DNA from 4 places in the Photorhabdus machadonis genome. Region 1 is predicted to be linked to each of the others. Evidence: predicted binding sites of a transcription regulator. Region 1 holds the regulator's gene; each other region holds the start of a gene.

Region 1 (7,620 bases):
CCTTCTTTAATTTTGGAGTATATTATTACCTCTTCTTTGTCGCTTTTATCAAAATAAGTCCATTGGCTTGCTGAGAAGATTAATAAATCATTAATCATTTCATCTGTAAGGTTTTTTTTATTTTCATGTCTGAAAGATAAAAAGTATGCAAATATTCTCCAGTCGAGATGATATTTCCTCTTGTTTGCCCAACGTATAAATTCCTCTGCTTCTTCAAAAGAAACTTCAGCTTTAGATCTGCTCAGAGGATTGTTTAATATACTAGTTATATTATAGATCATGAGCTTAGATAGAGAGTCTGATTTGTTTTTTGGTAGTTCTGATGCGGACTCTCCAGTTACAACATAAGAGTAACAATTTCTATTGTCTGCATAATTCGATGTCATTAATCCAGTCTCCTAATACAAAATTATCATCTCTTTCAACAGATAGTGATGTAAGGTTGCCCTTACTCTCTGTTTCTAATTTATTAAAATACTCTAATGAAAGATTAGATATTCTATGTGCATGAGTGTCAACTAAGAAACCAGGACGTAATGATGTTTCTGCATAACCACCAATGTGAAGATGGTTTATTTCTATATCAAGCCATTCTTTAAATGGGGTTCCCGTGTTTTCTTGTGCAATTACAGCATTTGATATATCAAACAAAAATCCATTGCCGCATTTTTTTGTCATTTCTTTAAAGAAATCTGGTTGTAGCCTAGCGTTTTCATCAAGTATTGAAGGGAAGTTTTCTAAATAAATTTTTTCGCCAATTATATCTTGCCAAAGGCTTACTGAATCGAAGTATTTATCTTTTTCAGAAGAGTAATCTACTTCACTCATTGTTGGTAAAGGATAGCTATTATGATAAAAAATACCAACATGATCAGATATATATATGGGGTCTAGTTCTTTTTGGAGTAGCCTTATGATTTTCCCTATGCTCTCCAAATCTTGTTTGCTTCTGTGCATATATTTAGAGTTCATGATATGAAACGCTATCGGTAATCCTTTGCTTATGTCAAGTATTGAGTCAGGAGAGCACTGTAAAAAGTTATCTATTAATATCTCTATGAAGTCGACCTTTTTCAGTGATATTATCTCTTTTAGAACTTTTAGAACTTTTAGAACTTTTAGAACTTTTAGAACTTTTAGAACTTTTAGAACTTTTAGAACTTTTAGAACTTTTAGAACTTTTAGAACTTTTAGAACTTTTAGAACTTTTAGAACTTTTAGAACTTTTAGAACTTTTAGAACTTTTAGAACTTTTAGAACTTTTAGAACTTTTAGAACTTTTAGAACTTTTAGAACTTTTAGTTCTCTATTTCCAGACCAATTGGTTCCTATTTGCATTATTCACCTATTCACAAAACTTTCGAATGATTTTAAATAATGAATTGAATTTATAGTTTCATCTTCCTCTTCTTTTGTTAAGCATAGGTTTACTTCACTTCCTTCTATACTTAGTACTACAGCCGTAGATACCAGAAAGTTGCATTTTCCTTGATGCTCACAACTCTGAGAAACCGCATGAATTAAGCTTTTCTATGAGTGTCTTTTCTGTTGAAAAAAGTAAGTACGGCTGTAGTACTAGGCTGTGTCCCGTAATAGATTGAGATAGGATAATCATTTGGCTCTGACTTTCGGGAAAAACATGTTATGGCTCGTTATGACCTTCCTGATGAATGTTCCAGGCTAGGAATATAAGGGAGGAGAAACGAATAAAGTTGATATAGATGCACTGAATCGTGATTGGACCCGGTTCTCGCTAACCTGATAGGGCAGCGTGAGCTTGTCAAACTGGATAGAGCAGGAATTGCTTACCGTTTACCGGTTCCGGGGGCTAAGGTAAAACGCGGTGTTCTGAAAGCCAATATTGCTTTGCCAGGGTTGGTTATTCAGTATTCAACTGATGGCGGTAGTAGCTGGAAGATTTATGACAATGATAAACGTCCGAAAGTGAAAGGTGATGTGTTGATCCGTTCTGTCAGTCCGGATGGTCAACGTTACAGCCGGATTGATCATGTAAAGGCATGATTTTGTCTCATCAAGAAAGGAACCCATCAGGGTTCCTTTCAGAACGCTGTGTTGTATTGCCACAACGCGGCGCCTGCACTTACGTTAAAGGCGGTAAAACGATAAGTCACTATGTTCTGGGAACCAGTCACCTTGAGTGACTGGCATTACCCTGATGGGTCCCTTTCTATCTATGGCTATGGATAAAAAATTATCGGCTCAGGAATGAATTACTTCTCGTCATGTACACTATTGTCTTCGCGGCAATTACCTGCCGAGCAATGACCATATAAATAAAGACTGTGGTTTGAGAGTTTAATCCCATAACGTTCAGCGATATTCTTCTGGCGTTTTTCGATCTGTTTGTCTCTGAATTCAATGACTTTACCGCAGTCCAGACAGATCAAATGGTCGTGGTGGTGTTGTTGAGTGAGTTCAAAAACCGATTTGCCACCTTCAAAATTATGACGGGTGACAATGCCGGCGTCATCAAACTGATTCAACACGCGGTAGACAGTAGCGAGGCCAATCTCTTCACCGTTATCAATCAGTTTTTTGTAGAGATCTTCCGCACTGACGTGGTGGTATTCAGGATCCTGTAACACTTCCAGTATTTTCAGTCGAGGAAGTGTCACTTTAAGCCCAGCATCTTTTAATGCCTTATTGTTGTCGGTCATGCGGATTCAGTCCTGTTACTCAGTAAAGTGAACTTAGCGATACTTCAAAAAGTACCGGTTAGTTATCAGATTATGATTATAGGTATGGCTAATGAAAATGAAAACCACGTTAACCTTAACTATCATTACACATTTTGCCAGAATAATCATTTGTAAGACGCAGGAATAACCTTACTATTTATAATGTTTAGGCTATCTTTTCGCCATTCTTTGTAGTAAAAGAGCGGATGTGAGCAGTGTGTTGACAAAAGCGAATGGCTACTCACCTACCGCGTATTCACTATTGATAAGAAATGGCCTGCACCAATATACGCCTATTGGGGTAAATTCCTATCCGGCAATAATTTCCGCCAGACTCATCTCTTCGTAGATCTGCTTAGTCCAAGAATTAACGCGTTCTTCGGTTAATTCTGGTTGGCGGTCTTCATCAATAGCCAGCCCAATAAAATGATCATCATCAGCCAGACCTTTTGATTCTTCAAAGTGATAACCCGCTGTTGACCAGTGACCAACAATAATTGCGCCACGGGGTTCAATAATGTCACGGATAGTTCCCATCGCATCACAGAAATATTCCGCGTAATCTTCTTGATCGCCGCAACCGAAAAGGGCAACCAGCTTCCCGTCAAAATCGATCTCTTCCAGAGTAGGGAAAAAATCATCCCAGTCACACTGAGCTTCTCCGTAGTACCAGGTAGGGATGCCGAGCAGCAGAATATCGAACTGTTCGATATCTTCTTTACTGCTCTTGGCAATATCGTGGACTTCAGCAACGTCGGAACCCAGAATTTTCTGGATTTTTTTGGCAATATTTTCTGTGTTGCCAGTATCGCTGCCAAAGAATATACCTATAATTGCCATAAAATGATATAACCTCTTGTTTTATTTGTGTATTTCTGTTTGAGATATACGTATAAAATGTCAAAATCAGCAGAAAAATTCTGATTGTATTATTAAAAAAACAAAATCCTATTCTGACCAAACAGCAGGGACAATTCTGTCAAATTTGTGTGATTTCGTACTTTCAATGTTATCAAGCAGTGATATCGCTTTCTGCTAACTGAGCCAGCAAAATTTGCTCAATGAGTTCACTGCGGCTGATATTGCGTTGTTGTGCAAGAAAGTTTAGTGCATCGACTGCGTCAGCATTTATTTTCAATTCCACACGACGCAGACCACGCACCTTATCACGGCGAAGCTGGTTACGTTTATTGACTCTGAGCTGTTCATCCCTGGAAAGTGGGTTGGTTTTTGGGCGCCCCGGTCTGCGTTCATTTGCGAACAAATCCAGAGTGGTGCGATCCATTTGTTCTTTTGCCATAAATTCAATTACTAAAGGGCGTATACCATAAAATATAGCACGCCATGATACCCCAGCTTCCTGTGTATCGCTACTGTCTGACAAAGATAAAAAGCGGTGTCACTGTTTATTCGTAAAGGATGTCCATTGTGTTCCGACTTTAACGGTACTGGTATTTTCTGCGGTACTCGATGGGTGTTAACCCATTAGATTTCTTAAATAATTCTCTGAAATAGCGGGTGTCTTCATAGCCAACTTCATGACTGATTTCTTCTATGGTCTTATTCGATTTTTCTAAGCAGTATTTTGCCAGGGATAACCGGATTTGCTGGATATATTGGATTGGTGTTTGACCGGTGGCTGTTTTAAAGCGTCGCTTCATCTGCCTTTCACACAAATGAATTTTATTTGCCAGATCGCCGACTGATAATATGTCTGATGGGGCAGAATGCATCCAATCCTGTAGTTTGTGGATTAAGGTATCTGAGTGCTGGCGGTATGGTACAAAACTTGCCAGAGTATGTGGAGGGGCGCCTTCTATGTCACCAAATATAAGTTGGCTACAAGTTTCTCTGGTATTTTGACCATATATTTGTTCAATAATATGCATCATCACATCATTGTATTCATAGGTGCCGGAAGTACAAAAAATATTGTTATCGCTGGTGACTTTTATTTCTGAATGTAACCGTACTTGTGGAAACATGTCCTTGAATAATTTGGTAAATAACCAGTGTGTGGTGGCTTTGCGGTTATTGAGTAAATTAGCTTTAGCCAGTACAAAAGAACCTGAACAAATGGCGACGATAGGAATATTTCTTTCTCCCATCATCTGGAGCCAATCTAAGGTTTCTTGGGTACAAAGATCGACATCGTAATAAGGGACCCCAACTGAACCCACCAGGACAATATCTGTTTGTCTAATTTCTCCTATGAGTTTATTGGGTTTTAGCCGAACACCGCCTAGTCCGATAGCATCCTGATTATCCTGTGTGACAATATTGATTTCCGGCACCGGTGCTCCGGCTAAATGAGCGGCAATGGTTAAAATTTCTATCGGGCCGGTAATAGAAGTCAGAGGTCCTCCTGAAAATGCTAAAGCGCTTAAAGAAACTGGATTCCTGTCCATAAAATTCTCCAACTTAAAAATTAAGATGTGTAAAGATATTTTATTATCTAACATGTTAATAACTTATTATAATAATTATAAATAATTTAATTACATAGAGTTATTTTTTAGAACAAATAAGTAAGACTAGATACAATTTCAGTCAAAATTTATTCAATTCTGGTTAAGAGTTAAGCGGGTAGTCATTTAGTTTCGCCAACTTGTTGATGCCACAAATGAGCGTATAAGCCGCCTTGCTGGAGCAATGGGTCATGTGAGCCAAATTCGACAATTTGCCCCTGATCTAACACACAAATTTTATCCGCGTGGCGGATCGTATTGAGCCTGTGAGCAATGCTAATAACTGTTCTGTTACGGCATATTTCATCCATATTTGCCATGATCGCCGCTTCGGATTCATAGTCCAATGCTGAGGTGGCTTCATCAAGGATCAGAATCGTTGGGTTGACCAAGAGCGCTCTTGCTAATGCGATTCTCTGTCTTTGACCACCTGAGAGATTTGCCCCTTTTTCCCCAACTGGATGTGCAAAACCGTGAGGAAAGGATTGAATAAATTCAATGGCGCCGGATAATTCAGCAGCGCGGTAGACTTCTTCATCTGTCGCATTGGGTTTACACAGCCGGATGTTATCGGTGATGCTGCCGGAAAACAGGATACTTTCCTGGAGTACAACACTCATATTGCGGCGTAAGGAGACGGGATCGGCAATAGCCAGATCCATGCCATCAATCAGAACTTGTCCATGCTGGGGTACATATAGCCTTTGCAGCAAACGAGTGAGCGTACTTTTACCTGAACCAGAGGGTCCGGTTATACCAATAAATTGACCAGATTTTATCGATAACGATAGGTTTGCCAGAACTTCCGGCGTGTCGTCATGATAACGGAAGCGAATATTTTTGAATTCAATCTGGCCTTCCAGCTCAGGTACAGAAGCCAACCCTTGTTTACTGTTTTCCATTGGTTCATCAAGAATATCCCCCACACGTTTCAGCGCGATTAACGTGTGCTGAAAATCCTGCCAAACCTGTGCGAGCCGGAGGATAGGTTGCGTGACGTGTCCGGCCAGCATATTGAAAGCGATAAGTTGCCCCGGAGTCAGTTCACCACGCAGGACTTCTGTCACTCCCCACCATAAGAGGATCGCGGCAGTAAATTTCTGGACAAAATCGATTCCCTGTCCTGCGATTAAACCGCTTTTTTGTGCTGTGAAGCTTTTAGTCAACTGCTGGCTGAGAATACGTTGCCACTGATGTAAGAAACGGTTTTCAGTCGCGGTGGTTTTGATGGTTTCAATCCCTGTCACGGCTTCAGTCAGAAAGCTTGTTGCATTTGCATCGGTTTCATATTCTGCCGCTACTTTGCGGCGAATAATCGGCCCGGCGGCGACCCAAAATACGAAATAAACGAAAAGCGAACCAATAACAATCCAGGTTAGTATCCAGGCATAGTAAAACATGATGCCAATGAACATGATGACGAAGAGCAAATCCAGCAACAGCATCAGGGTAGAGCCCGTCAGAAACTGGCGGATTTGAGACATCTCTCTGACTCTGGCAATGATCTGCCCTGTTTGCCGTTGTTTAAAATATTGCAGCGGCAATCCTGCCAGATGACGATACAGTTGCCCAGATAGCTCAGAGTTTATCTGGCTTGCCATGTGCCCAAACACGGTATTGCGCATAAAGCTATACAAAGGTTCGGCAAGAGCGAGAGCCAGCATAGCTATGCCTAATACATGCAGGCTGGATAAACTTCGGCCTACCAAAACTTTGTCGATGATGTTTTCAAACAGTATCGGGCTGACCAGCGCAAATAACTGGAGTACGATGGCGAACAAAAACAGATCTCTTATCTGACTTTTCTGCCGGAAAATTGAGGGATAAAACCAGCCCAAGCCGAATTTGACATGCTTCTTAGTTAATTCCTGATCTGCGATCAAAAGAATTTTATAGGCACTTTTTTTATCGTCAGCAGGTAGGGGGAGTGACCGCGTTTGTTTAGTCGCAGGATCGAGAACGGTAATATTGCCATTATCGACTTCAATAAGTACCCACCACTGTTGTTCCAGTTCGATCAATGCCGGTAAGGGCAGCGTCGGCGCTGTATTGGCAGTGAAGCGCTCAATTTTACTGTGCAGCCCGATAGCGTTGGCGGCTTCACGCAGTTGTAAGTCACTCAGATGTAAAGAATCAAAACCCAGGCTGTGTTGAAGTTGATCAACAGTGGCTGATTGATGAAATTGTTTCCCCACATAGACGATGCAATCCAGCGCCCGATTATGAACGTAGCGGCTGGAGTCAGTGGCAGAAGAGGGTAATAGATTCACGATTATTTCTCCCTCAATGCTTCAGACTGATACTCTCTGATAGGACTCAGGAGATAATCGATAATGCGGCGCTGATCAGTTTTGATTTCGGCGACAATGGACATACCAGGGGTAATTTCAATATTGGTATTGTCTATGACAATACTATTGCGTTTAAGGCTGACCTGAGCAGGAAAAACCAGC
Region 2 (7,620 bases), 1.1 Mb from region 1:
GACTGATAAACTACTTATTAAATAGCTTTATTGAGTATTAAGTAAATGCTTTCCCTTAAAGAGTTTAATACTTTTGGGTTATCAGCCCATGCTAAATGTTTAGATATAGCTAAATCTGCTGAATCTTTATTAGCTTTATGGCAGAAAGCCAGAAGCCAAAAACAACCTGTACTGCTGCTTGGTGGGGGTAGTAATATCTTATTTATTGAAGATTTTGAAGGAACTGTGATTCTGAATAGAATTATGGGGATTCAATACCAGGAAACTGATGAATCATGGCGTCTACATGTAGGAGCGGGAGAAAATTGGCACGAATTAGTCTGTTATTCTCTTAAAAATCATATTCATGGGTTAGAAAATCTGGCGTTAATTCCAGGTTGTGCTGGTGCGGCACCGATTCAAAATATTGGTGCGTATGGTATTGAATTTAGAGATGTATGTGAGTATGTAGATGTCCTGAATCTGGAAACTGGAGAACAAACGCGCCTTAATGTTGATGAATGTCAATTTGGGTATCGGGATAGTGTTTTCAAGCATAAATATCAAGAAAGTTATTTTATTATCTCTGTAGGCTTATTGTTGAAAAAGAATTGGCAACCGATGTTGAGTTATGGTGATTTAACTAGGTTGTCGAGAGGTGGTGTAACTCCTCAGCAGATTTTTGATTCAGTATGTACAATGCGCACCAGTAAATTACCTGATCCTGCAATAACAGGAAATGCAGGTAGCTTCTTTAAAAATCCAATTGTCAGTGCGGAAGTTGCGGTAAAAATTAAAGAAAGTTACCCTGATAGCCCCCAGTATCCTCATGATAATGGGATGTTCAAATTAGCGGCAGGCTGGCTCATTGAGCAGTGTAATTTAAAAGGTTATCGTATCGGTGGTGCATCTGTGCATCTCAGGCAAGCTCTAGTATTGATAAATCAGGGAAATGCGACAGGTAAGGATGTAATCGCATTGGCTGCCTATATTCGCCAGCAAGTGATAAGTAAGTTTGGTGTATTGCTTGAACCTGAGGTGCGTTTTATTGGCTCTAAAGGCGAAATTGATGCTGTGGAATGTATTTCATGAAAGATATAACTGTACCATTACAATTGATTAAAATTTTGTCTGATGGTGAAGTCCATTCTGGTCAACAACTGGGGCAGGATTTAGGGATGAGTAGGGCTGGAATTAATAAGCATATACAGACAATTCGTCAATGGGGAATTGAACTGGGAACTGCTCTTGGCAAAGGTTATCGCCTCGTGGCACCGATGCAACTACTTGATGAATGTACTATTTTGCAATATTTACCCCAGGATCGTGTAGCTGTTTTGCCAGTTATTGATTCGACTAATCAGTATCTACTTGAACGTTTATCTGAGTTAAAGTCAGGGGATGCCTGTGTTGCAGAATACCAGTATGCTGGCAGAGGGAGGCGTGGACGGAAGTGGATTTCGCCCTTTGGTAAGAATCTTTACTTATCTATGTATTGGCGTCTTGAACAAGGACCAGCTGCGGCAATCGGATTGAGTCTGGTTGTCGGTATTGTTATTGCTGAAGTATTGCATCGATTTGGCGCTGATAGAATTAGGGTAAAATGGCCAAATGATTTATATCTTGATGACAAGAAGCTAGCAGGAATATTAGTCGAATTAATGGGAAAAACTGGGGATGCTGCTCAGGTTGTGATCGGTGCAGGTATAAATATTGCGATGGATCATAAGGACGAAGAATCTATTAATCAGCAATGGGTTAATTTGCAGCAGGCTGGAATTAAAATTGATCGTAATAAATTGGCTGTAGAAATAATACTTGATCTGAGGAAAGCGCTGATGCAGTTTGAAAATGAAGGCTTATCTTCATTTATTTCCCGGTGGTTTGAGTTAGATAATTTTATGGATAGACCAGTAAAATTAATTATTGGTAGTCAGGAAGTTTATGGCATAGCCAGAGGTATTAATCAGCAAGGTGCTTTATTACTCGATCAGGATGGTGTCATAACTCCATATATCGGTGGTGAGATTTCTTTGAGAGGTTGTTAAGAACAACCGGAAGAGAGATATCTTCCGGGTTCGGAAACTATTTTTACTTACGTAACCTTACGCTTTCAATAGTGTGATTAGTGCCTTTTGTCATGATTAGGCTTGCTCGTTCTCGCGTTGGTAGAATATTTTGTTGCAAGTTTAAGCCATTGATCTCTTGCCAGATATCAGATGCAATGTTTATGGCCTCTTCTTCTGATAATTTGGAATAACTGTGGAAATAAGAATCTGGATCTGAAAAGGCACCCTGACGAAATTTTAGGAACCGACTGATATACCAACTTTGGAGTAATTTTTCTGGTGCGTCGACGTAGATAGAGAAGTCGACAAAATCAGAGACAAATACATGGTGTGGGTCATGGGGATAATCCATACCGCTTTGTAATACATTCAGACCTTCCAGAATCAAAATATCTGGTTGTTCAATGAACTTTTGTTCATTTGGTACGATATCATAGGTAAGATGAGAGTAAACTGGTGCAGATACTTGCTCGGACCCTGATTTTATATCAGATACAAATTTCACTAGGCAATGCATATCATATGATTGTGGAAAACCTTTCTTTTTCATCAATCCACGTTCATTTAGTACGCTGTTAGAATGTAGAAAGCCATCTGTAGTAATTAATTCTACACTTCTGTGTTCAGGCCAACGACTTAGTAGTGCTTGCAATAGACGTGCGGTAGTACTTTTGCCAACAGCAACACTGCCAGCAATGCCTATGACATAAGGGACCTTTTGTCCATCAGTGCCTAGAAATTGTTCGAGCACTGCTTGGCGACGTAAATTTGAGCTAATATAAAAATTAAGTAAGCGAGATAAAGGAAGGTAAATTTCAACAACTTCTTCTAAAGAAATTTCTTCATTTATCCCTTTTAAATCAATTAGTTCTTCTTTTGTTAATGTCAGTGGAACTGAATCACGTAAGGTTGCCCATTGTTCACGATTGAATTGCAAATATGGAGTAGCCAAAAAAGGTTCTTTTTTATTCATAAACCAACATCTGCCTGTTTGTGCAGGTTGGACAGATTGTAATAAACAACCTGTACCCGACAAAAAATAAATCGCATCATATCGACTGAGGAGCGACAGGCGTAGGCTTTTTTATATTTTTGGCGATTTTTTTTGATAAGAAATGCAGAATTGTAAAAAATTGAGTTACTTTGCTTACTGCTAGCTTAGGTTGTTTGTTTAATGATGGGAATTTAACTGACGGCAAATGAAGTATTTTATCGAGTTTTATAGAGGATTATAATCAGTTCCACAATAGTTATAGATAATTTTTTGTTTGTTATTTGGACTGAATCTATTGAAAAAAGCAGCTGATCAGATAGAATTGAGTGTTTTATGACCGAATGATCAGATTGAGGCAATTTTTTTGTTGCATAGAGTGTTCACACTGCCTAGAATGCGCAGCACTTGATGCCGGCATAGCTCAGTTGGTAGAGCAACTGACTTGTAATCAGTAGGTCCCGAGTTCGACTCTTGGTGCCGGCACCATTAAAAATTTGGATAGGGTGGGGTTCCCGAGCGGCCAAAGGGAGCAGACTGTAAATCTGCCGTCACAGACTTCGAAGGTTCGAATCCTTCCCCCACCACCAAACAATCAGATTTAGTCTTGAGTGTCCTGCTTGAGTAGTTACTCCAAGCGAAGCACATTGAGATACAATGTACAGCTGATTAAAATCAGGTAGCCGGGTTCAATGCGGGCATCGTATAATGGCTATTACCTCAGCCTTCCAAGCTGATGATGCGGGTTCGATTCCCGCTGCCCGCTCCAAAATGTGCTGATATAGCTCAGTTGGTAGAGCACACCCTTGGTAAGGGTGAGGCCGGCAGTTCGAATCTGCCTATCAGCACCATTTCCTTATGTTCTTGTCTCTTGGTTTTCTTCCTGTAAGCAATATTCAACAAGCAATAGCTTGGTTGATGTGGTGAAGCCACCGATTCCGTGTCTTAGAGGGACAATCTAATGTCTAAAGAAAAGTTTGAACGTAAAAAACCGCACGTTAACGTTGGTACTATCGGCCACGTTGACCATGGTAAAACTACCCTGACTGCTGCCATCACTACTGTATTGGCTAAAACCTACGGTGGTAACGCTCGCGCATTCGACCAGATCGATAACGCGCCAGAAGAAAAAGCGCGTGGTATCACCATCTCTACTTCTCACGTAGAATACGATACGCCAAGCCGTCACTATGCGCATGTTGACTGCCCAGGCCACGCCGACTATGTGAAAAACATGATCACCGGTGCTGCCCAGATGGACGGCGCGATCCTGGTAGTTGCAGCAACTGATGGTCCAATGCCACAAACTCGTGAGCACATCCTGTTAGGCCGTCAGGTAGGCGTTCCTTACATCATCGTGTTCCTGAACAAATGTGACATGGTAGACGACGAAGAGCTGCTGGAACTGGTTGAGATGGAAGTGCGTGAGCTGCTGTCTCAGTACGACTTCCCAGGCGACGACACGCCAGTTATCCGTGGTTCTGCTCTGAAAGCACTGGAAGGTGAGGCAGAGTGGGAAGCCAAAATCATCGAACTGGCAGAGGCCCTGGATAGCTACATTCCAGAGCCAGAGCGTGCTATTGACCAGCCATTCCTGCTGCCAATCGAAGACGTATTCTCTATTTCAGGCCGTGGTACTGTCGTTACCGGTCGTGTAGAGCGCGGTATCGTTAAAGTGGGTGAAGAAGTTGAAATCGTGGGGATTAAAGACACCACGAAAACAACTTGTACCGGCGTAGAAATGTTCCGCAAACTGCTGGACGAAGGCCGTGCGGGTGAGAACGTGGGTGTTCTGCTGCGTGGTACCAAACGTGACGAAATCGAACGTGGTCAGGTATTGGCAAAACCCGGTTCAATCAAGCCACACACCACTTTCGAATCAGAAGTTTATATTCTGAGCAAAGACGAAGGCGGCCGTCATACTCCGTTCTTCAAAGGCTACCGTCCACAGTTCTACTTCCGTACAACTGACGTAACCGGGACTATCGAACTGCCAGAAGGCGTGGAAATGGTGATGCCAGGTGATAACATTCAGATGATCGTTACCCTGATTGCACCAATCGCGATGGACCAGGGTCTGCGCTTCGCAATCCGTGAAGGTGGCCGTACAGTAGGTGCTGGTGTTGTTGCTAAAGTTATTGCTTAATAGCTGATCGTATATTTAGTCCTAGGGCAAGCTTGAACTCGGGTTTGCTTTAGAATAGACACCTGGTGTATTACATCAGGTGTCTGTCGGTTGATGTCTTCAAATATATCCTTTCCTTGAATTGCCTACATGAATCATCTTGGGGTACTTCTTCTAGTCTTAGTCTTTGGTTTTTGACTGTGACAGTTCGTAGTTTGTCTTTGGATATTATCCGCTTGTTCTACCAAGATACTCAGGGTACATCTGGACCTATCACCTATCATCCATTCGTCATTAAATATGTTAATGTTTGTTCTTATGCTAAGTCCTTCTCATACAACTAAACATGTGAATCCCGTAATATCGTAAAACAGATGATCCCTCTCCTTCCTTCTGACTATCAGTTCTCAGCTCTAGAGCAAGTTGTTGATGTAGGAAATAGTGTAGTTGCTGTGTCTTTAATATGTGGTTGGTTTAGCTAAATTTTATTTAGGATGGAATAAGTTTAATAAAGTTACCAGTAGTGATAAAAGTCTTATCCATCAGAATATTATGTGGATGAGTGAACCATTTCCATCGGATGAAGGTGAAAGAAAATTTGGAAGAGTTGGATCAGAAAATTAAAATACGAATGATTATTGAAATGATACTCATTATTATTTAATATAAGCTATAATATGTACCAGAGAGTGCTATTTATGTATGTTTGCCTATGTAATGCGGTGAGTGACAAAACAATACGTAACGCGGTGCGTCAGCATCATGTTCACTCTATTAGAGAACTAAAACGTATTGTGCCTGTGGGCCGTGATTGTGGTAAATGCATACGCCAAGCCAGAGAGCTAATTAATGAGGAAATTGCACAACTGCCTAAGATAGATAACGTTGCTTGATAAAAAATAAGGTAAGTTTATTACTACTCTGCTGAATAGGTACTACACTTTAAGTACTGGAAGCGGAGGAGTAGCTATGAAAGGTGATAAAAAAATAATTGCTCATTTGAACAAACTTCTTGGAAATGAGCTTGTTGCAATTAATCAGTATTTTCTGCACGCCCGGATGTTCAAAAACTGGGGCCTTACCCGCCTTAATGACAAGGAATATCATGAATCTATCGATGAAATGAAACATGCTGATAGATACATTGAACGTATCCTTTTTCTTGAGGGAATTCCTAATTTGCAGGATTTAGGAAAACTTAACATCGGAGAAGATATTGAAGAAATGCTCAAATCCGATTTGCAACTAGAATTGCAAGGAGCCAAGGATTTGAGAGAAGCGATCGCTTATGCTGATTCGATTCATGATTATGTTAGTCGTGATTTGATGATCGATATCTTAGATGAAGAAGAAGAGCATATTGATTGGCTGGAAACTCAGTTTGAATTAATTGAACGCATGGGGATTCAAAATTATACCCAGGTACAGATTCTTGAAGGAGAATAGTCCTAGAAAAATGCCCTATCTACTAAAGCTAGGGCATCTTATTCTACACTCATTTATTTCATTCCGAATAGATTTTCATCTGTATCTTGCTTTGCTAATTGATTTGCGTATAATACGCGGGCTTACTTTGAGTAAGCCTGATCTATTAGTCAGTAAATGTGCAGTGTTTTGCTTTTCTGCCATTTAAAAATACTCCCGATATGGGGGTTATATATTGAACGATTACACTCTCCCATCAATCGAAATGGGCACGAGGAGTAGTTATTTACGTTTATAAAATAGTTGGAGCTCTGGTCTCATGCAGAACCAAAGAATCCGTATCCGCCTGAAAGCATTTGATCATCGTTTGATAGATCAATCAACTGCGGAAATTGTCGAGACCGCTAAGCGCACTGGTGCGCAGGTTCGTGGTCCGATCCCGCTGCCGACTCGTAAAGAGCGTTTTACTGTTCTGATTTCTCCGCATGTTAATAAAGATGCGCGTGATCAGTACGAAATTCGCACTCATAAGCGTCTGGTTGACATCGTTGAGCCAACCGAGAAAACCGTTGATGCTCTGATGCGTCTGGATCTGGCTGCCGGTGTAGACGTGCAGATCAGCCTGGGTTAATCAGGTCATTGAACGATTGAGAGGTTGAAACAATGATTGGTTTAGTCGGTAAAAAAGTGGGTATGACTCGTATCTTCACAGAAGATGGAGTTTCAATCCCTGTAACAGTTATCGAAATTGAAGATAACCGTGTTACTCAGGTTAAAGATCTGGATAGCGACGGTTATCGTGCAATTCAGGTTACTACTGGTAGCAAAAAAGCTAACCGTGTAAACAAACCTGAAGCGGGTCATTTCGCTAAAGCTGGCGTTGAAGCTGGCCGTATCCTGCGTGAATTCCGTCTGTCTGAAGACGAAGAATATGCTGTAGGTCAAAGCATTAGCGTTGAAATTTTCGCTGACGTTAAGAAAGTCGACGTTACTGGTACATCTAAAGGTAAAGGTTTTGCTGGTACTGTTAA
Region 3 (7,620 bases), 2.4 Mb from region 1:
TAACATGAAGTCATCTTATCTTGAGTGCCTAATTGACCGATGCAGAAGTAATATAATGCGTAATCCTTATCGATTATGTTTATTTTTGCCTGCTATTATACCGTATTTTCAATTATTTTTTATTTATGATAAATTGGGATCATTATTACCAGCAAGGACATGCATTTATATATTAAATAATTTAATTAAACATCATGTTTTAAGGACTGATTATATATGAATCAATCGAGATGCAAAAATTTTCCTTTAATTACGCATCAGCTAACAAATATGTGGGATAGAAGCTCTGAACTGTGGTTTGTAAAAGATAGAGAATGCCGTTTAATTTATGTGAACAGGGCATTTATTAAAGTTAACAAACTCCCTAAAGATTTTGACGTTATTGGGTATTCTGAAAAAGAATTATTGACACCGTTTCATCATCTTGCGGATTTGTTTGAAGAACACGACCGTAAGGTTTTAACACAGATGCAGCGAATCTCATCTATAGGGATTTACCCTTTTGGAGAAGGAAAGCGATTTAGATCTTATTTTTATAATAAATTCCCATTAATGGATGAAAATAATCAATGTATTGGTGTCGTTTCCCATGCAAGAGAAATAGAATATTTTGCAATGGCTCATTATATTAAATACAATATGTTTACTCCTGTTAAGCTTAAACCGCCAAATAATATATTAAGATCGAAAGAGTGGGTGGTTATTTTTCTGTTTTGCTGTGGTCTCAGTAATAAAGATATAGCAGTCGAAATGGGTATTTCATGCCGTACTGTGGAAAAACATTTCGAAGATATCTATGAGAAATTTTCTGTTGGATCAGTTATAGAGTTAAGATTGTTTTGTAAAAAAAATGGCTACGATCTTTATGTTCCACCAAAATATTATAAACCTATGGGCTATTTTTTATTAGATTAACATTATGGTTTGCCAAGTTTTAGGGGTTAAAAATAAGAATCTCAGCTTGTCTATCAGTAGAGTAGTTACTAATTATCTAATGATTTTTGTGATCATTAGATAATATTTTTATGGAATTTATCATCATTAAAGCGATCTGATCAGCCTCTTTTATAAAAAAGTAATTTTAACGATGACTATTTTTAACTATATCAATGAAATACCTGACTCATGTGCTCTGAACCGGAGTCAGACTCCGGTTCTTTATATATTAAGTTATTTTTTTATTCTATGAATAAAGCGCTTTTATAGGCAGGAAAAGCGAATTGCCTGTGAGCACTTTTTGTAGAAAATCAGTCAGGTTTTTCTGATGGTTTTTAACCTCTTCTTTGCCAAATATTGTTGAATCAGCATCAATATCAATAATTAATTCTCCGGCATCTACTTTCCCGCGATAGATAATGTTAAAGCTAAAGCAATCATAGAGCCCGCTGGTGAGTATATGGCGTTTAACCTGGCAATCGACAAAATTGGGAGAATCAAAAGGTAACACATTGATGAGTGGAGAAAATAAATAACGGGTATCTTGAGGTAGTTTATGATCTAAACAGATCTGTTCTATACGATATCTGGCATGAGTTCGTTGAGTATGAAGCGCGTTGATTGTCTTTCTCAAAAAGGTCTCTAATGTCTCATCCGGATTGGTGTTTATCAATAAGGGAAGAATATTCGTCATTAATGCTGGTGTATTGGTTCTGAAACGGGTTCGGCGATTCATATAGGGTAGCCATAATGGCATTGAGTATTCACCATTTTGTGTCTGTGCAGCGAAATAGTGAAGCAGGTAGATGCTTGAAAGCGCCACTAACAGATCAGGCCAGGCGATAGCTGTATCAGCCGATAAACGTGTTAAGCCTGTAACAATATTCCTGGAGAGCGCACAACTGGTGTAATGGTGTTTAGTACTATAGTCGGCACGGGCGATATCCACGGTTGGAAAGTGCGCGGATGAAAGATAATTTTGCCAGTATAAGCGATCCTTTTCATATTGCTCGCTGTTACAGTACTCTTGTTCTTCAATAAGGTAGCTGCTGAGTGAGTGAAAAGAAGCATCGGCACTGGCTTTACCAAGACAGTACGAATAGAAATGCGCACAACGATGTTCAATGAGCGCCATACCAAATCCATCAAGTAGAATATGATGAGCCCGGTTGTACCAGAGATAATGAGACTCGCTTAATTTAAATAGCCACTGAGCGGATAGCAGTTGAGTTAATAAATTCAGCGGAGATTCCACATCGGCTCGCATAAGTTGTAATGCGGTGTGGAAGGGATCGGGTTGCGTCTGTAACTCGATGAATTTTAACTGTGGTGTGGCGGCTTGATTCGGTTGTTGTAAAGGATGCAGTTCTTCTTCAAGGAGTTTAAAACGGACAGAGAGCACATCTGTTTCACTAATCCCCATCGTTATTGCTTTGCAAAGTGCTTCTTGATCGACATTACCCTGAATATCAAGATAGTGAGCGACAGTCGAAACAACTTTTTCGGAATGCAGGCTGAACTCGTGCCAGTAATATTGTTGTGCCTGCGTCAATGGCATCCAGCTAGAAGTTTGATCGATGTTTATCATTGTAAACCTTATGAATTCATCATAGAAAATAGAATAAAAAATAAGAAAACAGATAAAACTTTCTTCTATGTTTGTGATAGGTGTTCACACAATGTTAAGCTACGATATTCCCGTCTGAACAAGCCAACGCATAATCGCCTATTTATTCCCATGACATTCATTCTCCTGTTTGATCACCATTTTTCGTTGATTGTTTCTGGTTGAAATCTGAATTGGTTTTATATCTGAGAAAATGAAACATTTGTTGTGCGATACAACAAGAATGTGACGTATTTCGTGATCAGCGTTATTGTATATGATAATCATTATTAATCTCATTGTCGGATATTAGACAAAATGATACATTACGTCCACTTTGGATTATCTGAATGGGTATGCGAGGTTTCTGCATCGCAGATCCACAATCACTGTCTGAGAATGCCAGAATGAAATCGATATTAACCCTTGTATATGGCTTGGTAATTACTCTGGTCACGCTATTTGGGGGGACTGTTTATGCTGTAAACGCGAAAAATGCAGCTCAGACGGAAAACCTTTCTTGGCCAAGAGATTTTAAAAATGCTGATGGCACTATCACCTCTATTCCGACAAAACCCCAGCGTATTTTATCGACCACTGTTTCGATAACCGGAATACTGTTATCAATTGACGCGCCTGTGGTTGCGAGTGCAACGGCCACGAATGGGAAATTTTTCGCTCAATGGGACAACGTTGCTCAAGAGCGGAAAATTGAAAAGCTCTGGTCAGCCGGCAATATTGATCTGGAAATGGCTTATGTTGTCGCGCCCGATCTAATCGTGGTTTCTGTGAGCGGCGCTGATTCCGCATATGCTCAGGTAGAGCAACTTAAACAAATCGCGCCTACGATTATCTTAGATTATGGTAAACAGACATGGCAGGATTTGGCGACTGAATTAGGCGAAGCGACAGGGCTTGAAGATAAAGTTGCGGCCAGAATTACGGGTTTTAATCATTTTCTTGCTGAGTGCCGGACAAAAATTGCGATTCCCGAAGGTAAGGTTAATATTATCAGCTATGCGGGGCCGGGCACCATTAACCCCATATCAACGAGTATAAGCCCACATGCTTTGCTGCTTTCACAGCTTGGGTTTACTATCGAGTCGGCAGATCCTGCCTGGCATAATAATGCAAATAAAACCGGGGACTTTGTTTGGGCACAATATGAAAATATTACCCAGTTAACCGCGCCCACGACATTTCTTTTAAGTGCAGGAGAGCACAGAGCGACTGAATTCTTAAAGGATCCTGTCCTCGCTAATTTGGCCTCAGTCAAAACAAGACAGGTTTATGGTCTTGGGATGAATTCGTTTCGAATTGATTATTACAGTGCAAAAGAAATTGCCGATAGCATTGTTAAACGGTTTGGCATTAAGCAGAAAGCGAAATAACTTAGCAATTGTTTGAGTTGGATATGAAAAAATTGATTTTTTCAGTTGCTAATTCTGTTGTGCAATCCGATAACCGGCAATTTAAATTTCAGCGAAAAGGGTTGCTGATTTGCGGGTTATTACTTGTGGCATTTTCAGTTTTTAGCCTTTTTGTTGGGTCTCGTCCTGTCACGATTAAAGTTACCTGGGAGGCATTCACTGCTTTTAATCCTGCCAATAGTGAACATTTATTGGTTCGTTATCTGAGAGTGCCCCGGACTCTGCTGGCGATTATCGTTGGTTGTTCATTGGGTGTTGCGGGTGCCATTATGCAGGCGCTTACTCGCAATCCACTGGCTGATCCGGGTATCCTGGGCGTCAATGCTGGCGCAGCGGTTTCCATTGTCTCGGCAATTGCTTTTTTGGGCATTTCCGATGTTGTTGGCTATATGTGGTTTGGTCTGGCAGGGGCAACAATTGCAGGTGGTGGCGTGTATCTGTTTGGGGGGATCCAGCATGGGTTGAACCCGGTAAGAATGGTATTGGCGGGCGCTGCACTGTCCGTTGTATTACTTGCTGTTACCCAGATTATCACCATAAACAGTGAAGATGAGGTATTTAATCAATTTCGGCACTGGGTGGTGGGTTCACTCCAAGGACGAGGTTATGAGGTGCTTTTCCCTATCTCTATACTGGTGGCCTCCGGAGTGATAATTGCTTTAATGCTGACAAAGTCTCTTGATACGGTAGCACTTGGTCATGATCTGGGAAAATCACTGGGTGTTAACCAAACCAAAGTTTGGATTCTATCTGCACTGGTTATCATTATGTTATCTGGCGGTGCCACGGCAGCGGCGGGGCCCATTAGTTTCATCGGCCTGACCGCCCCTCATTTTGCCCGTTTAATTGCAGGGCCTGATTATCGTTGGGTACTTCCTTATTCTATGCTGATATCTGGCGTTATGGTGGTAGCGGCTGATAGCCTAGGGCGAGTCGTAGGATATCCTGGGGAAATTAGTGTTGGCATTATGGTGGCGCTAATCGGAGGGCCGTTCTTTGTTTTCTTGGTCAGAAAATGGAAAATTGTCCAATTATGAGCAGACGGAATGATGGTGAGACCGAGGTTAATATTTCCGGTAAGGTCTGGCGACAAGGAAAAGTGTCTCTTGTTTTTGTTCCCAGAAATCTTATGGTGATTTGTGCCATATTGCTGTTGATTATGGCATTAGCGCTTTTTTCCATGACTACCGGCAAATTCAATATCACAATTGAACAAATTATCACTATTTTTTTTGGGCAGGGTTCTGGTTCTGTCCGCGAAAAAATCATCATGGATATTCGTTTGCCCCGTGTATTAACCGCAATTTTTGTTGGTGTGGCACTGGGGGTATCTGGTGCGGTTTTTCAGTCTATTTCCCGAAATGCGTTAGGTTCTCCAGATGTGATTGGTCTTACAACCGGTGCCGCGACGGGGGCGATTATACAGATAGTTTTATTTGATAATAGTGCAGTGCAAGTAGCGATTGCTGCTGTTGCCGGAGGAGTATTAACTGCAGCGGTAGTGTATTTGTTATCTTTAAAATCCGGCGCAATAGGGGGATATCGTCTTATCCTGATGGGTATTGGTGTGGGCTCAGTGTTAAGTGCCCTGAACGGCTTATTACTGGTAAAAGGTAATCTGGATAATGCTGTGATGGCAAATTTATGGCTTGTTGGATCACTTAATGCCCGTACATGGGTACATGTTTTTCCTGTTTTAATAGGAGTTGTATTGCTGGTACCTTTGGTTCTTTTTATGGCCAGGAAACTGACCATTATCGAGATGGGGGATGATATTGCCAGTCAGCTCGGTATCAGGGTGGAACGCGTTCGTCTTATTATGATATTTTGCGCTGTGGTTTTAGCGGCTCTTGCCACTGGTGCTTCAGGGCCGATTGCTTTTGTTGCTTTGGCCGCCCCTCAACTTGTGGTTCGCCTGACCCGTTCGAGAAATATGCCAGTTGTCAGTGCGGCGCTAATGGGGGCTTGTCTTTTACTGTCAGCGGATCTGCTTACGCAGCTGTTACCTTTACGATCAGCAGTTCCTATTGGGCTTATGACAGGACTCGTTGGCGGAATTTATCTGATTTGGTTGTTGACTCGTTCCCGGCAAATTTAGTAAGAATTGCCGTAAATCTTCTCCTAATGTGAGGGGAGATATCAGGGGCAGCCATTCAGGTAATGAATATAATAATATACTCAATAGATTTCAAGTTGCAGCGCGGCGGCAAGTGAACGCCGCCAACAAAGCAGCAACTTGAAAGATGAAGGGGATATATTTTTTTGGTCTTTATCTGTCTTAATTGATGGAATATTTTCGTTATTTATATTCTTACTTTAGTCTGTGAATTATTTCTTTATTTTCCAAGTCTGCTTTTTTAGATCTCAAATTAATGCCAAAAAATATAGGTGTATACTTTCAGTGGATCTCTTTCTGGCTAAATATCGCTCTAAAACCACATATTTTACCGAGTTATCTTTTATTTTTTTTATTTCCTTAAAATAATAAATTGTTTTATATAGGAATTTTATTTTTCTGTTGCATTGATCACAGTTAATGATAATGATTTTTATTTACATACAATAATACACCTTGTTATGATAATTATTACTATTTAAGAAATATTATAATAAAGAAGCACCGAAGAGTAATAGTAACATAAATAAACTACTCTGCATGAAATTAGCATGGGCTGAATCACACCATGTTTTTTCCAGACTGGGATCCACCGGTCAGCAATGTCACGATTTAACTCACTAATCTATTAAAACGATTTCGTGTAAGCTGGCTAAAGGAGAAAAATGAATGAATAGGTTGCACTCAACTCTGCAACATGATGTATCAGAAAAAGAACATACTGAGAAATCAAATTTTGTAGGTATTTTTGGGGCTTTATTTTTTGGTGCTATTGTGCTGACAGGAACTGATGCTATTGCGGCAGAGGAAAACAACACACAAAGCGCCCAAAAAGGAAATACCAAGGCATTATCATCAGAAGAAGATGTATTAGTGGTAACTGGAGAGAAAGTTAACCGCTCTATTTATGATAGTGGTTCAAGTGTCGAGGTTTATAATCTTCGCAAAATGAAATCTATTCCTAATCCTGATGTTAACATGTTGCTGCAAATGACGCCGAACGTTGTTGATAATGGTATTAGTAATGCTCTTCCCGCCGTTCGGGGTGTTGATGGTTCGGGCCCTTCACAGGGGGGAATGGCTTTCATTAGTGGGACGCGTCCCAGAATTAACGTCTCTATTGATGGGCGTTCGTTTACCTATAATGAATTGGCTTTCGGTACGCAATCTTTGTGGGATATAGAGAGTGTCGAAGTATTTCGTGATCCACAAAGTTATATTCAGGGAAGGAATGCAATTGCAGGCGCGGTGATCATTAAATCACTCGATCCTACCTTTTATTGGGAGAGTGCAATCAAAAGTGGATTCGCTAATCAAGGCTATCAGCAAGTCGCTGCGATGGCTTCCGGTCCTTTGATTGACGATCAACTGGCTTTCCGTCTTAGTGTCGATCGTCAAAATCGCGATAGCTTTGCTAACTTGGTTTCTTATGATCCGGTTGGCGATCCGCACAAAATTGAATCAACAACAGTCCGTGCGAAGCTGTTGTTTGAACCACTGTCTATTCCTGAGTTATCCACCAAATTAACGGT
Region 4 (7,620 bases), 1.5 Mb from region 1:
GCCAGTGCTGATTCGTTGATGCTATCCACGGCTTTACCGGAGAAGGAGAAGCTGTTGAGTGCACCGATAAACATACTGGCGATAACAATGACTTTACCTGCACGGATAACAAAACCTTTCAGGCGTTGCCATGTTTGCAACAGCAGGGTTTTCAGATGTGGAATATGGTAAACCGGTAGCTCCATCACAAATGGTGAGGCTTCACCACGCATAATGGTGTATTTCAGCATCAGGCCAGTCAGGATAGCCACCACAATACCCAATATATAAAGGGAAAAAACTACGGTTGCACCATTTTTGCCAAAGAATGCAGCGGCAAAAACGGCAAAGATGGCCAGCCGTGCACCACAAGACATAAAGGGTGCCATCATAATCGTGATCAGGCGCTCACGCGGTGCATCCAGGGTTCTCGCACCCATAATTGAGGGTACGTTACAACCGAAGCCAACGATCAATGGGACAAAAGATTTGCCCGGTAGCCCCAGAACCTGCATCAGACGATCCATAACAAATGCCGCTCGTGCCATATAACCGGAGTCCTCAAGGAAAGAGAGGAACAAATACATCATACCGATTTGTGGTACCAGTGGCAGAACCGTGTTGATACCGCCGCCAATACCTTGCGCGAGAAAAATAGTCAGCCCTTCAGGAAAATGTAATGTATGACCAAGCCATTGAACGCCATGAATGAAAACAGCGATAGAACCTGCGTCGAAAATAGGCTGCAATGCACCACCGATATTAATCGCGAGTACGAACATTAAATACATCACAGCCAGAAAAATGGGCACACCCAACCAGCGATTGAGGATGATGTTATCAATTGCTTGGGTGAGTTTGTTTGGCATGGCTTTTTGGCTGTCGATCACGACCATGCATAATGTGTTGATGCTTTGATAGCGTGCATCGGCAATAACCAGTTCCGGTTCTTCGTATTGTTGTTGTTGCAGGCGTTCCTTGGATTCGGCCAGCGTTAATGTCGTAAGGCCGGAACGCTCCAGGCTGTAAATGTCCCCTTCAAGTATCTGAAGGGCTAACCAGCGGCGTTGTTGAGCATTAAAATCGTCTGAAATTGTACCAGATAGCTGATCAACTTCTTGCAACAAGCAATCAGGGTAGCGAATCAGTGACTGCGCAGAATTCTGTTTATGGCGGTCAATTGCTTGTTTTAGTTCATTGAGTCCGGTTGCGCGGGTTGAAACCATTGGAATGACTGGACAGCCAAGGTGCTTCTCCAATTCCGCAATATTGATTTGAATATGCTGGCTTTTAGCGATATCCAGCATATTCAGCGCAACAATGCATGGAATGCCTAATTCCAACAGTTGTAATGTTAGATAGAGATTTCGCTCAAGGTTAGAAGCGTCTACGACGTTAATTAGCATGTCAGCATCACCGCTCAGGATGTAGTGGCAGGCTATCTGCTCATCGAGTGATGTTTGTTCAGAAATCGTAGTCAGAGAGTAGGTTCCCGGCAGGTCAACCAGCTCAATTTTATGGTCTTCAGTGGTAAAACGGCCAACTTTGCGTTCTACCGTGACGCCTGCCCAGTTGCCTACACGTTGACGGGCACCAGTAAGTTGGTTAAATAATGTCGTTTTGCCGGCATTGGGGTTGCCGATTAAGCCAATAGTGAGTGCTTTCATGTTCTTGGTGCCAGATTAGGAGTAACAGTTTTATTGCTTGCAGTGGATTATGCATTGCATTGGACGTTGTCTAATGTGAGAAATTCCAAGTCTTTTTTTCTCAGAATCAGGTTAACTCTACGGGTCTCAATTTGTATCGGATCGCCTAAAGGCGCTAAACGGACAACATGAAAAGAGGAACCGGGCAACATGCCTAATGACAGCAATTTTTGCCGGTAAGCTGGGCTGATCTTGGGAGAAAAGCCAATAATCTTGTAACTGTGGTCTGGAAGAAGTTGCATATAACCTTCCGGGATGCGTGATAAGTAAAATAATCTCGAGAACCAGAGTCGTACTTAATATTATGTAAAGTACGATTTTTATCCTATGCATGTTAATTGCAAATAAGAATAATAACCAACATTAATTTCAATGTTGATCGTATTTTCAATAATTAATGTTCAATAAGTAACCGAGGTTGACAGGGGCAAGTGCATTTGGATTTTGTCTGACAGCCGAGATGAGATATGCACTGCCAGAGCAGTGCATATTGTTTGCGATGATAAGATTATCAGCGTTTTTTTCCGAATGCGGCGGCCAGTGCGTCACTCATGGCACTGTTTCCGGCTGGCGTTGAAGCGCGCGGAGGAGTTCGGTTTTTGTCATTGCGTTCAGGGCGGCGCTCAGTTTGAGGATGACTACTGCGGCGTGAGTGGGCTTCTCCCGGTTGTTCATCAAGCCGCATGGTCAGAGCGATACGCTTACGGTTCAGGTCAACTTCCAGCACTTTGATTTTGACGATATCGCCTGCTTTTACCACGGTGTGAGGATCTTCCACAAAGCGATCTGACAGCGAAGAGATATGCACCAGGCCATCTTGATGAACACCGATGTCGACAAATGCGCCGAAGTTAGTCACGTTAGTGACCGCACCTTCCAGTACCATCCCCGGACTCAGGTCATTCATCGTTTCCACCCCGTCAGCGAAGGTCGCGGTTTTAAACTCTGGGCGTGGGTCACGGCCAGGTTTTTCCAGCTCTTTCAGAATATCGGTGACGGTTGGAACACCAAATTGTTCGGTGGTGAAATCCTGAGGTTGCAATCCACGCAGTGAAGCAGGATTACCCATCAATTCCTGGAGTTTCTGTTCAGTGGCCGCCAAAATTTTTTCAACTACTGGATAAGCTTCCGGGTGAACAGTCGATGCATCCAGCGGGTTATCACCGTGATTGATACGCAGGAAGCCGGCACACTGTTCAAACGCTTTTGGCCCAAGGCGGCTGACTTTCAGTAATTGTGCGCGGTTATTGAAGCGGCCATTCTCATCGCGCCAATTTATGATGTTCTGGGCAATCATACGGGTCAGCCCGGCAACTCGGGTCAATAGAGGAACAGACGCGGTATTCAGATCCACGCCTACGGCGTTTACACAATCCTCAACTACTGCGTCCAGTTTTTTGGCAAGTTGGGTCTGGCTGACATCATGTTGATATTGACCTACGCCGATAGATTTCGGATCGATTTTCACTAATTCAGCCAGTGGATCTTGCAGGCGGCGAGCGATAGAGACTGCACCGCGCAGTGAAACGTCCAGGCCAGGAAATTCCTGTGCTGCCAGTTCTGATGCAGAATAAACAGATGCGCCCGCCTCGCTGACAATCACTTTTTGGCCTTTTATCTCCGGGAACTGTTTCTGGACATCGGCGAAGAAACGTTCTGTTTCGCGGGAAGCGGTACCGTTACCGATAGCGACCAGTTCCACCTGATGTTTGATACACAACGCGGCCACGCTTGCGGCGGCTTTGGCGGTTTGCCCGGTGTGCGGATAGATAGTGTCTGTGGCGATCAGTTTGCCAGTTGCATCAATGACGGCAACTTTAACACCGGTACGCAGACCGGGATCGAGCCCCATTGTTGCGCGCATACCTGCTGGTGCGGCCATCAACAGATCTTGCAGGTTACGGGCGAATACCTTGATAGCTTCATCTTCTGCTTTTTCACGTAACGTGCTCATCAATTCTGTTTCAAGATGCAGCAATACTTTGACACGCCAGGTCCAGTTTACGACGGCTTTGCGCCAGCTATCCGCCGGTGCATTGTTCAGGCGCAGATTAAGATGTTGGGTAATAATCTGTTCGCAGTAGCTCTCTTTGGGGGATTCATCAAACTGGGGATCAGCATTCAGAGAAAGTTGCAGCATGCCTTCATTACGACCACGGAACATGGCTAATGCGCGGTGAGAGGGGACCTGTGCGATAGGTTCATGGTAATCAAAATAGTCGCGGAATTTAGCACCTGCTTCTTCTTTTCCTGTGGCGACTTTGGCGACCAGATGGGCATTTTTCCATAAATAGTCACGAACTTTTGCCAATAATGCCGCATCTTCAGCGAAACGCTCCATCAGGATATAACGAGCGCCATCCAGAGCGGCTTTAGTATCGGCTATACCTTTATCGACATTAACAAAGATGGCGGCAACCTGCTCCGGTTCCTGTTGTGGATCTTGCCACAGAGAGCTTGCCAGAGGTTCAAGACCTGCTTCAATAGCGATTTGCCCACGGGTACGACGTTTCGGCTTGTATGGCAGATAAAGATCTTCTAGTTCTGTTTTGCTCTGGGTGCCATTAATTGCTTCGGCCAGTTCTGGTGTCAGCTTGCCTTGCTCGTCAATGGATTTAAGAATGGTTTGTCGGCGGTCTGACAGTTCACGCAGATAACCAAGGCGACTCTCAAGTTGGCGAAGTTGGGTGTCATCCAGACCGCCGGTGGCTTCTTTACGATATCGTGCAATAAAGGGGACAGTATTCCCTTCATCAAGCAGACTCATGGCTGAAAGGACTTGTTGTGGCTGGGCCTGTAGCTCACTGGCAATAATTCGGCTTAAAGATTCATTCATGTTGTGTTTTCTTCTGGTGGATAGGCTTCAAATATTCACAAAAACCCCTTTATACGTTCTGAGAGGAACAATTTCCAGTTCATGTCTGATCTTATTCTGACGGGTTACGATATAATTCAATGAATTTATTGTCGGCTACACTATAGCAACTGCGATTAAATCAAATTTTTTCATTAGATTTTTCGTGTAAAAAATTAGCTACATTCCCTGCGAAAGTGAGTTTGCTCCGGGCTTTTAAAACAGGAATATTGATGGAAAAGGCCGTGCTGGTATGTGAATCAGGCTGTTACCTCAACTGTAGCGCAATGGAACCGATTATTGTTACTTGCCCCGTTTCTGGCATTGGTGAGCATTTAGGGGGAAATAGTAAAGTTGCGGAATTTCTATATGCTGTTAATATAAAAATGGTTATTATATTTTAAATATGAAAGATGATATTGGTATATAATCAGAATAATTAACTGTTATTATTGAAAATAATGATTTATGAGACGTTTTCTGGATTTCTTTAATACTTTTGAATATATAGTTTTCTGTCGAAATTGGATTTTTTTAGAAGTTGGGTATAAATGACAAAGGATTTAAGGTTGATAAAATTAAACTGACTAAATAAATTTAAAATAATTCTGTGTTCAAAGTAATGTGATTGTTAATTAAGGTCAGAAGACTGCGTGGTCTTCTGACCTTATTAATGATATCCAGGCGAATAGCTACCCCAGGACAATGTAGACAGGAGTTTACTTATTGTATCTTTAATCTGATAGGTTTGTTTTTTTGCCATAAATGGCTCAGGATTTAACCTATCGTGCTAATGTTTCACTATGAATCAAACTGGAGTCATAATATCAATTAGTTTAAGTGGTATATTTCCGATTTCATGTACCTTGCTATTTGCTTTGGTCGGCGCAGTAGCGATACGTATTAAAATTTAAATGACATTGCCGCAAAAACCATTCCACCACTTCCTGCCCATCCCATACAGAATTGCTCTTTTTCCAATACACCTTGGTGAACAGCATCAATGATTCCAAAAGGAATAGATGCAGTAACAATGTTACCTGTTTTATGTCCAACATGATGCATTTTGTTATCAACATCGATCGACTGTCCAAATTCGTGCCACATTTTTGGTGAACCCGTGTGAATAAAGATCTTGTGAATATCATTCTTGGAAACTTGGTGCTTATTAAATACCCCTATTGTTCCTTCCCGGCCATATTCATGTAGTAGAGCTGCATATGAATTAAACCGACATTGTCCACCAAGAGGTGAAATGCGTTCAACATCAGAATCGTTACAGAACAGTTCCCAGTTTGGCAAGGAAATGGTAGATAGATCACCTAAATCTGGTCTGTTGATATAAGAAAACTTGAAATTATCCGGTGATTCATTACTCAATATGGTAACAGTTGTTGCTTCGCCTATCGTAAAACTTGGAAATTTATAAGCTAACTCGGATGAAGAAGACAAAGAAAAGTTCTCTGGGAAGATAGGCCCACCATCGGACATACCAAACTCCATATTAACAATAGCAGCATGGCGTATTTCACCCGCCTTCATTTTACTATTGATAATATCCATCGCTGTCACCCAGCCGTTACAGGCGTCTATGACATCGTAATTCCTGCAATTGAGTCCCAGCGCTTTTGCGATAAAAGTACTATTGGCCGGCTCAGTGAAGCCACGAGTGACACTGGGATAGATCAACAAATCGATTTCTGCTTTGCTTATATTAGCTTGTGCTAAAGCGCGATCGAATGTTGCTTCCATGAGTTGCATGGGTTTTTCACCCTCAGCTAGCCAATATCGGGTTTCTATACCACTTTTATTGAGTAATTTTCCGATTGATTTTAAGGTCTTGGATAAATCTCCTTGAAAGGTTTCTTTTGAATGTTGCTCAACTAAATTAACAATTTCCTCATTTGTAACAAGCCGTGATGGAAGTGATCCTGCTATGCCTGCTATTTTCATTACCGCATCCTCTAGATAAATATCTTAAAAATTCTGTTTTGCTAGTATTTTAGTAAAAAATGAAATTTAGTTTCTACTCTGTACAATACAGAGTTATATTAAAAATAATTAGAAATTATATTTTCACGAAATATAAACAAAGGGGTTACATATCAGTAAAGTTTATTGTGAATTTAATTTTTCTCCGTTGAGATAATTTGATTGCTTATATTTCTAACATAAGTCCGGCTCAAATCAAGGGTCGAATATTATTTTTTATTTCTTTATGTTCAGACTGTGTAAACTTTAAAATACATTCCGTATTTGTGATTTTTTATTTATATGCGTGATTATTATCGAGACTAAATAAAGTCTAATTGTGTCATGTTGAAACAGTATACAGACTATTTCATATATTCTATCTCATTCACGTACCATAAGACTTTTCCTGTTGGCGTATGAACGATTGCACTGTCTCCGACTTCTTTCTTCAATAAAGCCCGAGCCATTGGAGAATCGATCGATATGTAGTCTTTGCGACCAAAAATCTCATCGTACCCAACAATACGGAAGCGTTTACTCTCACCTTGATCATTTTCGATTTCTACCCATGCACCAAAGAACACACGGCCATCTTGTTGAGGGGAGTAATCAACACACCGTAGTTCTTCCAGACTCTTGGTCAGGTATCTGACTCTTCGATCAATTTCCCGTAGTCTCTTCTTGTTATATTGATAATCTGCGTTTTCGCTCCTGTCTCCGAGGCTTGCCGCCCAAGTGACTTTTTTAGTGACTTCCGGGCGTTCTTCACGCCATAGATAATCCAATTCTTCCTTTAGTTTGTTGTAGCCTTCGCGGGTTATAAGCTTAGTCTTCATTTTATGTTGTAGAGATAGTGAGTTTCATTGATAAATATCATTATAAGTTATTGTGGCAATTCTTATAAGGTAGGCTTTAAGAGTTGCAACCACCTACTCGTTCAGGTCATTTTCGACGATGAAAAGCTGGAAGTGAAGCGTCGCAGATTTACCGGCAACGCTTCCTCTAAAAGCACGATGACATCGGAATGTGTTTGATGATCCGGTAGGCATCTCAATAGTGGTCTGAATCTGTATCAGTATGCACTGGATTCGGTGACGTAGATTGAAT

Evidence for each region. The regulator Fur, encoded in region 1, represses iron uptake genes when iron is present. The targets are predictions, from matches to a motif close to ATAATAATGAGAACNACTATCAA.
Region 2: the regulator Fur is predicted to act here: its motif matches at 5,802-5,824, upstream of bfd (bacterioferritin-associated ferredoxin).
Region 3: the regulator Fur is predicted to act here: its motif matches at 2,820-2,842, upstream of fepB (Fe2+-enterobactin ABC transporter substrate-binding protein).
Region 4: the regulator Fur is predicted to act here: its motif matches at 1,969-1,991, upstream of feoA (ferrous iron transporter A).

Annotation. Positions count from the first base shown of each region.
Region 1 is NZ_CP199761.1:4,021,254-4,028,873, reverse strand. Features, by position in the region: gene ACUN2T_RS19120 (hypothetical protein) at 1-386, opposite strand, end outside; gene ACUN2T_RS19115 (multinuclear nonheme iron-dependent oxidase) at 361-1,047, opposite strand; gene ACUN2T_RS19110 (hypothetical protein) at 1,077-1,394, shown strand; partial or broken gene ACUN2T_RS19105 (chitobiase/beta-hexosaminidase C-terminal domain-containing protein) at 1,685-2,022, shown strand; gene fur (ferric iron uptake transcriptional regulator) at 2,232-2,678, opposite strand; gene fldA (flavodoxin FldA) at 3,009-3,539, opposite strand; gene ybfE (LexA regulated protein) at 3,712-3,999, opposite strand; gene ACUN2T_RS19085 (GlxA family transcriptional regulator) at 4,139-5,107, opposite strand; gene ACUN2T_RS19080 (type I secretion system permease/ATPase) at 5,290-7,437, opposite strand; gene ACUN2T_RS19075 (HlyD family type I secretion periplasmic adaptor subunit) at 7,440-7,620, opposite strand, start outside.
Region 2 is NZ_CP199761.1:5,118,916-5,126,535, reverse strand. Features, by position in the region: gene murB (UDP-N-acetylmuramate dehydrogenase) at 46-1,071, shown strand; gene birA (bifunctional biotin--[acetyl-CoA-carboxylase] ligase/biotin operon repressor BirA) at 1,068-2,027, shown strand; gene coaA (type I pantothenate kinase) at 2,071-3,021, opposite strand; tRNA gene ACUN2T_RS24695 (tRNA-Thr) at 3,453-3,528, shown strand; tRNA gene ACUN2T_RS24690 (tRNA-Tyr) at 3,545-3,629, shown strand; tRNA gene ACUN2T_RS24685 (tRNA-Gly) at 3,734-3,808, shown strand; tRNA gene ACUN2T_RS24680 (tRNA-Thr) at 3,815-3,890, shown strand; gene tuf (elongation factor Tu) at 4,001-5,185, shown strand; gene bfd (bacterioferritin-associated ferredoxin) at 5,863-6,057, shown strand; gene bfr (bacterioferritin) at 6,134-6,610, shown strand; gene rpsJ (30S ribosomal protein S10) at 6,909-7,220, shown strand; gene rplC (50S ribosomal protein L3) at 7,253-7,620, shown strand, end outside.
Region 3 is NZ_CP199761.1:1,573,699-1,581,318, forward strand. Features, by position in the region: gene ACUN2T_RS07905 (helix-turn-helix transcriptional regulator) at 217-915, shown strand; gene ACUN2T_RS07910 (condensation domain-containing protein) at 1,184-2,524, opposite strand; gene fepB (Fe2+-enterobactin ABC transporter substrate-binding protein) at 2,893-3,933, shown strand; gene ACUN2T_RS07920 (FecCD family ABC transporter permease) at 3,957-5,009, shown strand; gene ACUN2T_RS07925 (FecCD family ABC transporter permease) at 5,006-6,070, shown strand; gene ACUN2T_RS07930 (TonB-dependent receptor) at 6,758-7,620, shown strand, end outside.
Region 4 is NZ_CP199761.1:188,378-195,997, forward strand. Features, by position in the region: gene feoB (Fe(2+) transporter permease subunit FeoB) at 1-1,646, opposite strand, end outside; gene feoA (ferrous iron transporter A) at 1,694-1,927, opposite strand; gene ACUN2T_RS00975 (Tex family protein) at 2,197-4,521, opposite strand; gene ACUN2T_RS00980 (hypothetical protein) at 4,773-4,943, shown strand; gene ACUN2T_RS00985 (3-oxoacyl-[acyl-carrier-protein] synthase III C-terminal domain-containing protein) at 5,443-6,492, opposite strand; gene greB (transcription elongation factor GreB) at 6,876-7,349, opposite strand.